One region of the Nonomuraea antimicrobica genome, then DNA from elsewhere that is predicted to be linked to it. Evidence: riboswitches for the same ligand, from Rfam matches in the RefSeq annotation. Region 1 holds a riboswitch; the other holds the start of a gene.

The links. Region 1 has a riboswitch for cobalamin ahead of metE (5-methyltetrahydropteroyltriglutamate--homocysteine S-methyltransferase). Riboswitches for the same ligand answer to the same signal wherever they lie in the genome.
Region 2: another riboswitch for cobalamin. It lies ahead of cobN (cobaltochelatase subunit CobN); the one in region 1 lies ahead of metE (5-methyltetrahydropteroyltriglutamate--homocysteine S-methyltransferase).

Annotation. Positions count from the first base shown of each region.
Region 1 is NZ_BAAAZP010000049.1:57,554-64,877, forward strand. Features, by position in the region: gene metE (5-methyltetrahydropteroyltriglutamate--homocysteine S-methyltransferase) at 1-2,247, opposite strand; gene metE (5-methyltetrahydropteroyltriglutamate--homocysteine S-methyltransferase) at 2,346-4,673, opposite strand; cobalamin riboswitch at 4,806-5,015, opposite strand; gene ABD844_RS13490 (alpha/beta fold hydrolase) at 5,162-6,052, opposite strand; gene ABD844_RS13495 (winged helix-turn-helix transcriptional regulator) at 6,192-6,548, shown strand; gene ABD844_RS13500 (CU044_5270 family protein) at 6,922-7,324, opposite strand, start outside.
Region 2 is NZ_BAAAZP010000077.1:115,432-122,755, forward strand. Features, by position in the region: gene ABD844_RS20490 (precorrin-2 C(20)-methyltransferase) at 1-900, opposite strand, end outside; gene ABD844_RS20495 (precorrin-8X methylmutase) at 906-1,526, opposite strand; gene cobG (precorrin-3B synthase) at 1,523-2,701, opposite strand; cobalamin riboswitch at 2,726-2,917, shown strand; gene cobN (cobaltochelatase subunit CobN) at 2,953-6,675, shown strand; gene ABD844_RS20510 (cobyrinic acid a,c-diamide synthase CobB) at 6,630-7,324, opposite strand, start outside.

The DNA of each region.
Region 1 (7,324 bases):
TCAAGCGGAAAGAGATCTTCTGACATGGTGTGCGGCGGCGACCATGTTGCGCAGAGCGGTTTCGATCTCGGCAGGTTCCCGGGTCCTGAATCCGCAGTCGGGGTTGACCCAGAGCCGGTCGGGTTCGATGGACTGGAGCAGGTGGTGCAGGGCCTGCGCCATCTCGTCGGTGCCAGGAGCGCGGGACGAGCGGCTGTCGTAGACCCCGGGGCCCACGCCGGTGCGGAAGAGGGCTGCGCGGGCGCCGGACAGGGGTTCTGTGCGAGGTCGGGCGGCCTCGACGCTGGTGACGTCGGCGTCGAGGGCGCTGATGGCGGCGAGGACGTCCTGGGACCACGACTGGCAGATGTGGGTGTGGATCTGGGTGGTGTCGGCGACGCCGGAGGTGGCCAGCCGGAACACGCTCGTGGCCCAGGACAGGTAGAAGGCGCGCTCGGCCCGGCGGAGGGGCAGGAGTTCGCGCAGCGCGGGTTCGTCGATCTGGATGATGCCGATGCCGGCCGCTTCGAGGTCGTGGATCTCGTCGCGCAGGGCGAGGGCGAGCTGGCGGGCGATGTCGGCCCGGGGGAGGTCGGTGCGGGCGTACGAGCGGGCCAGCAGCGTGACCGGGCCGGTGAGCACGCCCTTGACCGGACGGTCCGTCCGAGACTGGGCGTAGGTGGCCCAGCGGACCGTCATCGGCACAGGACGGGAGACGTCGCCGTGCAGGATCGGTGGGCGCACGTAGCGGTCGCCGGCCGCCTGTACCCAGCCTTCGGCTGTCAGGGTGAAGCCTCGCAGTTGTTCGGCGAAGTAGCCGACCATGTCGTCGCGCTCGGGTTCGCCGTGGACGAGCACGTCGAGCCCGAGCCGTTCCTGGAAGGCGATGACGCGGTCGATCTCGGCCCGTACGACCTGGTCGTGGGCGGCCTCGTCGATGCGGCCGGCACGCCAGTCGGCCCGGGTACGGCGGACCTCCGCGGACCGGGGGAACGAGCCGATCGTGGTGGTGGGCAGCGGCGGCAGCCCGAAGACTCGCCGCTGGGCCGCGGATCTGACCGGCCACTCCGCCCGGGGGCGGCCGTCGCCCAGTACGTCCACCCGGGCACGCACGCGGTGGTCGGGAGCGTTCATGGCCACGTCACGGCGGGGGACCGCCCGTTCCTGACGGAGGGCCTGGCCGAGCAGGACGACCTCGTCGATCTTCTGCCGGGCGAAGGAGAGCCGGGCGCGCAGGTCCGGCTCCAGATCGGGTTCGGCGTCGAGGTCGAGCGGGACGTGCTGGAGCGAGCAGGACGTGCTCACCACCAGTTCCCCGGCCAGGCCGAGCAGAGACGCGCATGTCGCCAGGGCCCGACGCAGGTCGGTTCGCCAGATGTTGCGGCCGTCCACCACGCCTGCCACCAGTGTGCGCAGCGGCAGCCCGCCGATCGAGGCCAGCGTCCGCAGGTTGCCCGGCCCGGTGACGAAGTCGAGGCCGATCGCCTCCACCGGCGTCCCCGCCAGGACAGCCAGAGCGTCGCCGATGTCGCCGAAAGCGGTGGCCACCAGCAGCCGTGGGCGCGACGGCAGACGGGCGAGCCTGCGGTAGGCGTGTCCGAGCGCGGCCAGCTCGTGCGAGGTGAGATCGGTGGCCAGCACCGGCTCGTCGAGCTGAACCCACTGCGCGCCCGCCCCGCTCAGCCGTTCCAGCAGTTCGGCGTACACCTCGATCAGGTCGTCGAGCAGGTCCAGCGGCCGGAATCCGGCCGACGCGGCGGACAGCAGCAGAAAGGTCAGCGGGCCGACCAGCACGGGCCGGGTCTCCACGCCCAGCGTCCGCGCCTCCAGGTACTCGGCCAGCGGCTTGGACCGTCCCGCCGCCGCCAGCCGGAACCTGGTGTCGCGGCCGACTTCGGGAACGAGGTGGTGGTAACCGGTGCCGAACCACTCGCGCGTCTCCAGTCCGGGCGTCCCGTCTGTGCCCCTGGCCATCGCGAAGTAGGCGTCCAGCCCGTCCAGATGGCGGAAGCGCTCCGGGATGGCGTCGACCAGCAGGGCGGTGTCGAGCACCTGGTCGTAGAAGGAGAAGGTGTTGGAGGGGATCTGTTCGAGACCGGACTCGCGCAGGTCGGTCCAGACCGAGTGGCGCAGCCGGGCGCCCATCTCCAGCAGCCCCGCGGCGTCGAGGCGGCCCGCCCAGTAGTCCTCGGTGGCTCGCTTCAGTTCGAGCCGGGTACCGATCCGGGGGTAGCCGAGTACGGTCGCTCCGGGCACGGGGGCTGTCATGGCTGCTCTTTCTCGTCGTGAAGCGGGCGGGCCGGGATCCGAGCGCGGTCCGGGTCGCGGGCCTGGCAGCCCGGATGGGTGCCAGGCCCGCGCCGGGCTCAGCTCGCCTTGAAGTCGGTCGCCTCGCCGCGGATCTCCCGGGCCGCGGTCACCAGGTTCTCCAGCGAGGCCCGTACCTCGGGCCAGCCGCGGGTCTTCAGCCCGCAGTCGGGGTTGGCCCACAGCCGGTCGGCGGGGATCGCGTCGAGCCCCTTGCGCAGCAGCGAGGTGACCTCCGCCACGCTGGGCACGCGCGGGGAGTGGATGTCGTAGACGCCTGGGCCGACCTCGCGCGGGTAGCCGGCCTCGGCCAGCTCGTGGGCGACCTGCATGTGCGAGCGGGCGGCCTCCAGGCTGATCACGTCGGCGTCGAGGTCGTCGATGGCGGCCAGGATCTCACCGAACTCCGCGTAGCACATGTGCGTGTGGATCTGCGTCTCCGACCGCACCACAGCCGTGGCCAGCCGGAACGCCTCGGTCGCCCACGCCAGGTAGGCGGTCCTGTCGGCGGCGCGCAGCGGGAGCGTCTCACGCAGCGCGGGCTCGTCCACCTGGATCACCCCGGTCCCGGCGGTCTCCAGGTCGGCGACCTCGTCGCGCAGGGCGAGGGCCACCTGGCGGGCGGTGTCGGCGAGCGGCTGGTCATCGCGGACGAACGACCAGGCAAGCATGGTGACCGGGCCGGTGAGCATGCCCTTGACCGGGCGGCTGGTCTGCGACTGGGCGTAGGTGGTCCAGCGCAGCGTCATGGGCTCGGGACGGGAGATGTCGCCGGCCAGGATCGGCGGGCGCACGTAGCGGCTGCCGTAGGACTGGACCCAGCCGTGCTGGGTGGCGACATAGCCGTCGAGCTGCTCGGCGAAGTACTGGACCATGTCGTTGCGCTCGGGCTCGCCGTGCACCAGCACGTCCAGCCCGGCCTCCTCCTGGAAGGCCAGCACGGCGCGGATCTCCGCTTCCATGCGCTCGTCGTAGGCGGCCTGGTCGATGCGGCCGGCCCGCAGATCGGCGCGGGCGGTGCGCAGCTCGCTCGTCTGCGGGAACGAGCCGATCGTGGTCGTGGGCACCGGCGGGAGGCCCAGCCGGGTGCGCTGGGCCTCGGTCCGCTCGGCGTACGGCTGGGCGCGGCGGGTATCGGCGGCGGTGACGGCCTCGGCGCGGGCCCGTACGGACGGGACCCGGGTGAGCGGCGAGGTGGCCCGCGACCGCAGGGCGGCCTGGTTGGCGGCCAGCTCACCGGAGATATCGTCACCGGCGAGGCCGCGGGCGAGGGTGACGATCTCCGCGGTCTTCTGGCGGGCGAAGGCGAGCCAGCGTGCCACCTCGGGGTCGATCTCGGTCTCGAGTGCGGCGTCGTAAGGGACGTGCAGGAGGGAGCAGGAGGCGGCCACGTCCACCCGGGCGGCGAGGTCGCGCAGCGCGGTGAGCGTGGTCAGCGACCTCTCCAGGTCGTTGATCCAGATGTTGCGGCCGTCCACGACTCCGGCGACCAGCCGCCTTCCCGGGAGGCCGCCGAGGGCGGTCAGGTCGTCCAGGTTCGTCGCGGCGGGGCCGGTGAAGTCGAGCCCGAGGCCGTCGACGGGCGCGTCGGCGAGCACCGGCAGGGCCTCGCCGAGCCGGTCGAAGTAGGTCGCGACGAGGAGCTTGGGCCGCTGGGTCAGCCCGCCGAGGTACCGGTAGGCGGTGGCGACGGCGTCGAGCACGGCCCGGGGCCGGTCCTGCACCAGGGCGGGCTCGTCGAGCTGGACCCAGGTGGCGCCGGCGGACCGGAGCGCGGCCAGCACGTCGGCGTAGACGGGCAGCAGCCGCTCCAGCAGGCTGAGCGGCTCGAAGGCGGGGTCGACGCCTGGGGCGGGCTTGGCCAGCAGGAGGTAGGTGACCGGGCCGACCAGGACCGGACGCGCCTCCAGGTCCAGGGCGAGGGCCTCGCGCAGCTCGCCGAGCTGCTTGGCCGGGTCGGCGGTGAAGGTGGTGCCGGGGCCGAGTTCGGGCACCAGGTAGTGGTAGTTGGTGTCGAACCACTTGGTCATCTCCAGCGGCGCGACGTCCTGGGTGCCGCGCGCCATGGCGAAGTACCCGTCGAGCGGGTCGGCCTCGACGGCGGCGCGGTGCCGTTCGGGGATGGCGCCGACCATGACGGTGGTGTCCAGCACGTGGTCGTACAGCGAGAAGTCGCCGGTCGGTACCTCGGCGACACCGGCGTCGGCCAGGCGGCGCCAGTTGTCGCGGCGCAGCGTCTCGGACGTGGAGCCCAGCTCGGCCGCGGTGACGCGGCCGGCCCAGTAGCCCTCGACGGCCTTCTTCAGCTCCCGGTCCGGACCCTGACGCGGGTAGCCGTACACGGTGGCGGCAGGGATGGCGCTGGGGGTGGCAGGAGTTTCGGCCACGGAACTCTCCTTCGCGAGTCACGAGAGACCTCGACGGATCCCCGGAGCGAAGGCGCGACCGCAGCGCGGGCATGGGCACGTGCCTGCGGGTCCGCCCGGCCCGCCCTCGAGGCCGTCGACGTCGCCGCGCGCTGGTGCGCGCGGGCAGTGGCAGGTCTTCGGACTCGTGGGCGTCCTGCTCGCTCCTACTGGCCGTCGCTTCCCCGGCCTCAAGAGGCCGAGTGCTGGTGACGGCGGTCGTTCCCACTCACCGCTGCGGGGCAGTCCCGGACTCACACCGGGTTCCCTCTTACGACGCGCCTGCCTGGCGGGCAGGGCGAACCAACTGCAAGGGCCACACTAGAGCCGAAACGCATCTCACGCGACAACGGGTCCCGTGCGTGAGTCGGGATGATCTAGTGATCGGCCAGGTCGTGACCGTTCAGATCGCGAACCTTGCCGGATCAGTGCCCGATCTCTCGGGCTTTGATCCGGCACCCGGGCGTCGATCAGACTGCCTTCTTCAGGAACTGCAGGACGCGGGCGTTGTAGGCATCGGGCTTTTCGGCGGGGACGATATGGCCGGCGCCCTGAATGAAGTCGGTCTCAGAACCGTCGGCCAGGCTCTCACGGATGGCGGTCAGGGACGCCTCGTCCATGGAGACGCTCTGGTCGGCGGTGCCGTGCAGGTAGAGCGTGGGCTGGGTGGGGAGCGCGCCCCACAGCGCCATGTGGGCGGCCTCCCATTCGGGGGTGCCCATCACCTTCGGGCCGAAGTTCATCCGGTAAAGGTCCAAGGCAGCCCGCAGGCGGGCCGGTTCGTTCAGGGCCTTGCGGACCGCTTCGAAGTCCTCGGTGGCGTCGTAGCTGGGTGCGGTCCACTTGTCCTGCATGACCTGCCTCAGCCAGGCCATGTCGTTGGCGGCAACGATCGTTTCGGCCATGTCCATCTGGAAGAACCAGAAGTGGTTGAGCCGCTCGATGCCCTCATAGGTGCTGGCGTAGTTGGCGAAGAACCACAGCGGTGGGACGTCGCTGATGACCACCTTCGACCAGCGCTCGGGTGCGGTGGTGGCGGCGGCCCAGGCGGTGGCGGCGCCCCAGTCGTGGCCGATCAGGACCGCGTCGCTGCCGCCGCCGAGCGCCTGGTGTATGGCATTGGCGTCGGAGACCAGGTCGACCAGCAGCATGCTGCCGTCGGCCGGCAGGGCTGAGGGGGCAAAGCCCCGGATGTTCGGGGCGACGGCCCGGTAGCCGGCCGCGGCCAGCGCCGGGATCAGGTGCCGGTAGGTTGCCTCGCCGGATTCGGGGAAGCCGTGGAGCAACAGCGCCAGCGGACCCTCGCCCTCTTCGACGTAGGCGATTTGGATACCGTTGACGGTCACGGAACCGTGCTGCATTGCGCGATCTCCTTGCAGGTTGATGGCCTCGGAGCTGCCTCCGGGCCGAACACGCACGATCCTCACAGCTTGCCAACCACTCGACAAGTACCTACTATTTTGTAAGGTACTGACCTTTTTCTCAGTGAATGGGTGTGCGATGAAGAAGACGAGCTACTCGTGCGGCCTCGACGCCGCCGTCGACGTGGTCGGCGGCAAGTGGAAGGCGCTGATCCTTTGGGCGCTGCATCACGAGCCGATGCGGTTCGGCGAGCTGCGCCGTCAGGTCCCGGGCATCAGTGAGAAGATGCTGATCCAGCAGCTGCGCGAGATGGAGCATTGCGGCCTGGTCCATCGCGAGGTCTACCAGCAGGTCCCACCCAAGGTGGAGTATTCACTCACCGAGTTCGGCCGGTCGTTGAACACCGCGCTGATCCCGCTGGGCGAATGGGGCGAGAAGCACATGCAGACCATCGAGGCCATCCAAGCTGCCGATGGCGCTTCCAGCGTTGCCTGACCAGATTGCCGCGCCGTCTCCGCGGGCCGCTACCCAGATCGAGCACGTCCAAAGTGTCCGCATCCGGGCAGCGAGCCTGTCTACCAACAGGCCCATTTTCACGTGGGCCGACCGTCGCTGATGCGGTTCTTCCTCGGCAACTTGAATGGTCGCGGGCATTCGTCTCGGGAAAACCTTCGAACTCGGCCCTCAGCCTGGGGGACTCCGAGCAGGCGTGCTCGGCCGACTCGACCGGCACCGTCGCGCGCACCCAGCCGCGCTCGTCGGGCTCGGTGGCGGTCTCCTCCACCGCCCGCACCACGGCGTGCCGTGTACCGGGGCGTCGGTTGGACCGTCGCCCCGGCCATCGTCGTCGGCCCGGTTTCTGCTGCGATCAGGGGCGTTGGCCGGGCTGGTTCACGATCGTGGCTTCGAGTTGCGCGGTCAGGCCCACCGTGCCCGCCTTGAAGGTCTCCTTGCGGCCGTCTGCCCACTCGTAGGTCCGGTCCTTCAGCCGCGTCGAGTTGGTACCCAGGTAGCGAAAGGTCTCCGGGTCCACGATCAGGTAGCTGCGCGCCTCAACGTCGGTGAGGCTGAACGCCACGCCTCGCCGTCCGTCGGCGACGGGTACATCCTGGGTCACCGTGATGCCCTTGATCGTGGGCAGCGCGCGGAAGAGCGCGGCCCGAACATCGGGGGCGAGCCACTGATCGGTCATGAGCTGCGTGATCTCCATGAGCAGCATCACCGGCGGGACGTGGCCGTTCAGCTCCTGCGGCCCCCGGCGGTCTTCGTCG
Region 2 (7,324 bases), on a different contig from region 1:
GCGGCGCTGGCGCGGGTTGGGGGCCACGCGGTCCACGTACGGGCCGTACCCGACGAGGTCCGTCGCCGCCGCCAGCGCCTCCTGTGCCTCCGGGGTCAGCCACGGCCGCCCGGCCGGGCCCAGGCCGACCACGGCCACCTCACCCCGCCCCTCGGCCACCGGCCGTTCGGGGACGAACGTGCGCTCGGCCGGGCTGGCGAGCAGGGCCAGCGAGAAGTACGGGACCCCGCCCGGGTCCACGTCCTTGAGCGGCGCGACCCGCTCGGCGTCCATGGTGGCGCGCTCGACGTACCAGGCGTCGTCGAGGCGGCCCGCCTCGGCCAGGGCGTCGCGGACCTTCTCGAAGGTCCTGCCCAGCTTGAGCACGGCGGCGGAGTCGGTGTCGCGCAGCCGTTCCGCCAGCACCTGCGCGGGCAGCGTACCGGGCAGGACGGTCAGCACCTCGTCCCGTTCCACCAGCGGACGCCCCAGCACGGCGGAGGCGGCGCTGACCGAGGTGACGCCGGGCACCACCTCGGTCGGGTAGCGATGGGCCAGGCGCTTGTGCAGGTGCATGTACGAGCCGTAGAAGAGCGGATCGCCCTCGGCCAGCACGACCACCGTCCGGCCGGCGTCCAGGTGGGCGGCCAGCCGCTCGGCGCAGTCGGCGTAGAAGTCGTCGAGCGCGCCCTGGTAGCCGCCGGGGTGGTCGGTGGTCTCCGTGGTCAGCGGGTAGAGCAGCAGCTCCTCGACCTGTCCCGCGCGCATGTACGGCAGGGCGATCGAACGGGCGATGCTGCGGCCGTGCCTGGCGGCGTGGTACGCGATCACGTCGGCCTCGCCGATCAGTCGGGCCGTCCTGACCGTGACCAGCTCGGGGTCACCGGGGCCGAGGCCGACCCCGTACAGGCGTCCTGTCATCGCGCTCACTCCGTCTCGCTGGCGATGGCGTTGACCGCCGCCGCCGTCATCGCACTGCCGCCGCGACGGCCGTGCACCACCAGGTACTCCAGGTCGCTGTCCGCCAGCGCCTGCTTGGACTCGGCCGCCCCGATGAACCCGACGGGGATGCCGAGCACGGCGGCCGGTCGTCCCGATCCCGCGGCGACCAGCTCCAGGAGCCGGAACAGGGCGGTCGGCGCGTTCCCGATCGCCACCACCGCGCCGTCGAGCCGGTCGCGCCACAGCTCCAGGGCGGCGGCGCTGCGGGTGGTGCCGAGCCGTTCGGCCAGCTCGGGCACGCGGGGGTCGCCCAGCGTGCACAACACCTCGTTGTCCGCGGGCAGCCTGCGCCTGGTCACGCCGGAGGCGACCATCATGGCGTCGCACAGCACCGGGGCGCCGCCGCGCAGGGCCGCGCGGGCCCGCGCGACCACCGAAGGCGACCAGGCCAGGTCGGTGACCAGGTCGGTCATGCCGCAGGCGTGGATCATGCGCACCGCCACCTGGGCCACCTCGGGCGGCATGCCCGTGAGGTCGGTCTCGGCGCGGATGGTCGCGAACGAGCGCCGGTAGATCTCGGCGCCGTCGCGGAGGTAGTCGGTCACTCCTGGCGTTCCTCGTATCCGTCAGTGGTTGCGATCATCTGGACGACCCGGCCGCGCGGCAGACCGCAGCGCCGCTCGCAACCGGCCCAGTGGACGGGTGTCCCGGGGACGCCCGCCAGGCTCTCCACCCAGCGCCGCGCGTCCGCCCGCACGTCCGCGAGCGCCTTCGCGCAGCCGGGACGTCCGGTGCAGGCGGTGACCGCGGACCACGGGGAGTCCGGGTCGGTGACGAGGCCCGCGGCGTCGAGTGCCTTCGTGGCCCGGTCCGCCTCGGCGGGGGAGAGGTCCAGCAGCACGGCGGTCCGCCAGGGGGTCAGGCGGACGGGGTGACCGGCGTCCGCGAGCGTCCTGGCCTGGGCGGGCGTCAACCGGCCGAGCGGCACCACGGCCTCGACCGCCACCCGGCCGTCCCACTGGGCGACCCGCCCCGCCCGCCGCCCGCCGATGGCGGCGGGTGGCCGCAGACCGGGGAGACTGCTGGCCGGGGGCGGGGTGTCGCCGCGCAGGCGGGCGGTGATCCGGGCGGGGCCGTTCGCCAGCTCGTGGACGCGCCAGGCGCGGGGAGCGTCGCCGGGCCGCTCGTCGAGGAACGCCTCGGCGGCGCGGATCATGAGCGGGATCGCCGAGCCGGGGCCGGTGGTCAGCCCGGTGTCCGTCCCGGCCAGCAGCAACCGCCCGTCACGCGGCCCCGTCGCCGCGAACGTGACGTCCGCGCCGAGCCCGATCACGTCGCCCGTGCCGTCGTCCAGGGCGAACAGGAACCGCCCCGGTAACCCGGCCAGCCGGGGACGCGCGCACAGCGCACGGTCGAGGGCGTCCGCCGGCGCGAGCACGTCCAGCAGCCCAACCGGCCCGCGCCCGCTCAGCGGGGAGGCCACGATGTTGCGCACCCGCTCGTGCGCGGGCGACGGCAGCAGGCCCACCGAGGCGATCCGCCCGGCGAAGACCTCGGGCCGGCTCAGCCCTCTCACCTGCACGTTCGCTCGCGACGTCAATTCGAGCACGCCCGTGCCCAGCTCGGCCGCGCACGAGGCCAGCTCGTGGAGCTGCGCGACGGAGACCGCGCCGCCGGGCAGGCGGACGCGGGCCAGCGGTCCGTCGGCGGCCTCGTGCACCTGGAGCGCCCCCGGACAGGCGTCGGGACGCACGCGTCCGGAAAAGTCAGCTATGGGCACGATGAGGAGCGTAACGCCACTTATGGGGTCGTCGCTCCTGCCGTAAGCTTCGCAGTAGGCGATGGCAATGGGAGGAAGCCGGTGCGAAACCGGCGCGGTCCCGCCACTGTGACCGGGGAGCGAACCCCACCACGAGGCCACTGCCCGGCGACGGGTGGGAAGGCCGGGGTGAGCGTTGATCCGGGAGCCAGGAGACTCCGGCCGTCGCGTCACCCACGACTGGGGCGAGGACCCCGAGGGAGGAATGCGTCGTGCCTGGCGACCGCCGTACCGTCCTGCTGCTCTCCACCTCCGACACCGACCTGCTGAGCGCGCGCGCCAGTGGCGCGGGCTACCGGCTGGGCAATCCGGCCCGGCTGACGGCCGAGGACGTCCCCGGTCTGGTGGCCGGAGCGGACCTCGTCGTGGTACGCCTGCTGGGCGGGCGCAGGGCCTGGGAGGAGGGCCTCGACGCGCTGCTGGCCGGGTCGCGTCCGGTGGTGGTGCTGGGCGGGGAGCAGGCGCCCGACGCCGAGCTGATGGAGCTGTCCACGGTCAGCGGCGGGGTCTGCGCCGAGGCGCACGCCTACCTGGCGCACGGCGGAGCGGGCAACCTGGCGCAGTTGCACGCGTTCCTGTCCGACACGGTCCAGCTGACCGGTCACGGGTTCGAGCCGCCCGCGGCGGCGCCCTCCTGGGGACGGCTGGAGCGTCCCGCCCGGTCGCAGAGCGGTCCGGTGGTGGGGGTGCTCTACTACCGGGCGCACCACATGGCGGGCAACACCGCGTTCGTCGAGACGCTGTGCGCCGCCGTCGAGGACGCGGGCGGGCAGGCGCTGCCGATCTTCTGCTCCTCCCTGCGTACGGCGGAGCCGGAGCTGCTCGACACCCTGCGCACGGCGGACGCGCTGGTCGTCACCGTGCTCGCGGCGGGCGGCTCGCGCCCGGCCACCGCCGGCGCGGGCGGCGACGACGAGGCATGGGACGTGGGCGCGCTGGCGGCCCTCGACGTGCCCATTTTGCAGGGGCTCTGCCTGACCACGTCCAGGCGGGCTTGGGAGGAGAACGACGACGGGCTGTCGCCGCTGGACGCCGCCTCGCAGGTGGCGATCCCGGAGTTCGACGGGCGGATCATCACGGTGCCGTTCTCGTTCAAGGAGGTCGACAGGGACGGGCTGACCGTCTACGTCGCCGACCCCGAGCGGGCCGCCAGGGTGGCGGGCATCGCCGTACGCCACGGCCTGCTCCGGCACACCCCTCCGGCGCGGCGGCGGCTGGTCGTGATGCTGTCGGCGTACCCGACCAAGCACTCGCGGGTCGGCAACGCCGTCGGGCTGGACACGCCCGCCAGCACCGTCCGGCTGCTGGCCCGGCTCGCCGAGGCGGGCTACGACCTGGGCGACGGGTTCCCCGGCGTGTTCCCCGGCGCGGCCGAGCAGGACGGCGACGCGCTCATCCACGCCCTGATCGCCGCCGGTGGGCAGGACCAGGACTGGCTGACCGAGGAGCACCTGGCGGGCAACCCGGTGCGCATCTCCGCCGACTCCTATGAGCGCTGGTACCGTACGCTGCCCGCGGAGCTGCGCGAGCAGGTGGAGCGGCACTGGGGGCCGCCGCCGGGGGAGCTGTTCGTCCACGAGGGCGACCACGGGAAGGACATCGTCCTGGCCGCACTGCGGGCCGGAAACCTGGTCGTGATGGTGCAGCCGCCGCGCGGCTTCGGCGAGAACCCGATCGCCATCTACCACGACCCCGACCTGCCGCCCAGCCACCACTACCTGGCCGCCTACCGCTGGCTGTCGGCCGACTTCGGCGCGCACGCGATGGTGCACGTCGGCAAGCACGGCAACCTGGAGTGGCTGCCCGGAAAGTCGGCAGGCATGTCGGCCGCCTGCGGCACGGACGCCGCACTCGGCGACCTGCCGCTGATCTACCCCTTCCTCGTGAACGACCCGGGAGAGGGCACCCAGGCCAAGCGGCGGGCGCACGCCGTGCTGGTGGACCACCTGGTGCCGCCGATGGCCCGCGCCGACACCTACGGCGACATCGCCCGCCTGGAACAGCTCCTGGACGAGCACGCCACGATCGCCGCCATGGACCCGGCCAAGCTGCCCGCGATCAGGGCCCAGATCTGGACGCTGATCCAGGCCGCCCGGCTGGACCACGACCTCGGGCTGACCGATCGGCCGCACGACAGCGAGTTCGACGACCTCATCCTGCACGTGGACGGCTGGCTGTGCGAGGTGAAGGACATGCAGATCCGCGACGGCCTGCACGTGCTCGGGCAGGCGCCGGTCGGGCAGGTACGGGTGGATCTGGTGCTGGCGATGCTGCGGGCCCGGCAGATGTGGTCGGGCAGGGAGACGCTGCCCGGGTTGCGCGAGGCACTGGGGCTGGCCGAGGACGGCACGGCGGCCCTGGGGGCGGTCGACCGGGCGGAGGCCACGGCGCGGGCGCTGGTGGAGGGCATGGAGGAGCGCGGCTGGGCGGTGGACGCGGCGGCGGAGGTGGCCCGTGCCGTCCTCGGGGACCCTCCGCGGGAACTCGGGGACCTTCCGCAGGAACCCGGGTACCTCCCGCAGGAGCGCGGAGACCTTCCGCAGGAGGAGCGCGGGGACTTCCCGCAGGAGCGCGGGGACCTTCCGCGGGAAAAGGTCGAGCGGGTGCTCCGCTTCGCCGCCACCGAGATGGTGCCGCGCCTGGCCCGCACCACCGACGAGCTGGACCACGTCCTGCACGCCCTGGACGGCGGCTACGTCCCGGCCGGGCCCAGCGGCTCCCCGCTGCGCGGCCTGGTGAACGTGCTGCCGACCGGCCGCAACTTCTACTCCGTCGATCCCCGCGCGGTGCCCAGCCGCCTGGCCTGGGAGACCGGCCAGGCCATGGCCGACTCCCTGCTGACGCGCTACCGCGCCGACACCGGCGAGTGGCCGCGCTCGGTCGGGCTGTCGGTCTGGGGCACCAGCGCCATGCGTACGGCGGGTGACGACGTGGCCGAGGTCCTGGCGCTGCTCGGCATCCGCCCGGAATGGGATGAGGCGTCGCGCCGGGTCACCCGCCTGGAGCCGATCCCCCTCGCCGAGCTGGGCCGCCCGCGCATCGACGTGACGGTCCGCATCAGCGGGTTCTTCCGCGACGCGTTCCCGCACGTGGTGAGCATGCTCGACGACGCCGTACGGCTCGCCGCGGGCCTGGACGAGCCGGACGAGGACAACTACGTACGCGCCCACGTGACCGCGACCGGCGGCGACGAGCGCCGGGCGACCATGCGGATCTTCGGCTCGGCCCCCGGCGCGTACGGCGCCGGGCTGCTGCCGCTCATCGACAGCCGCAACTGGCGCGACGACGCCGACCTGGCCGAGGTGTACGCGGTGTGGGGCGGCTACGCCTACGGCCGCGACCTCGACGGCGTCGCCGCCCGCCCGCAGATGGAGGACGCCTACCGCCGGATCGCCGTCGCCGCCAAGAACGTCGACACCCGCGAGCACGACATCGCCGACTCCGACGACTACTTCCAGTACCACGGCGGCATGGTCGCCACCGTCCGCGCGCTCACGGGCAAGGCCCCGGCCGCGTACGTCGGCGACAGCACCCGCCCCGACGCCGTACGCACCCGTACGCTGTCGGAGGAGACCTCACGGATCTTCCGGGCGCGGGTGGTCAACCCGCGCTGGCTGGCCGCCATGCGCCGCCACGGCTACAAGGGCGCCTTCGAGCTGGCCGCCACCGTCGACTACCTGTTCGGCTACGACGCCACCACCGGCGTGGTCGCCGACTGGATGTACGACAAGCTCACCGAGACCTACGTGCTCGACCCCGAGAACCAGGAGTTCATGGCCCGTGCCAACCCCTGGGCCCTGCACGGCATCGCCGAACGCCTGCTGGAGGCCGCCGAGCGCGGCATGTGGCAGCACCCCGACCCCGAGATCCTGCGCGGCCTGCAGGAGGTCTACCTCAAGACCGAAGGCGACCTGGAGGACGACACCAGCCGCTGAGCCAGGTGGGGCGCACCGGCCCAGTGCAGGTGCAGGTAGGACGCGGTCACGCCGGGGTCGCCGTAGCCGTCGTGGCCGCCGTCCCAGCGGAACAGCGGCTCGCCCGCGTACTCGGTGGCGGTGCGGTGGAACTCGTGCCCGCGCAGCCGCTCGCCCGCCCTCGTGAGCGGCGTACGGCGCAGCGCGACGGCGTCCCGGTAGCCGAGCGTCAGCCGGGACGTCATCCGCGCCCGGCCGGGGACGCGCCCGCACATGCGCCGGCCGTCCAGTTCGTCGCACAGGTACAGCAGCCCGGCGCACTCGGCCGCGATCGGGCCCGGGAAGGCGGCGACCTGCTCGCGCAGGGGTTCGTTGGCGGCCAGTTCGGCGGCGTACACCTCGGGGAACCCGCCGCCGATCACGAGCGCGCCGGTCCCGCCGGGCAGCCGCTCGTCGCGCAGCGGGTCGAAGACGGCCACCTCCGCGCCCGCCGCCCGTAGCAGTTCGACGTGCTCGGCGTACCCGAAGGTGAACGCGGCGCCGCCCGCCACCGCGACCACCGGCCTGCCGCGGGCCTCACGGTGCGGCGGCTCCCAGGCGGACGCGTCCAGAGCGGGAGCCGACCGCGCCAGCCGCAGCAGCGCGTCGAGATCGCACGAGCGGGACACCA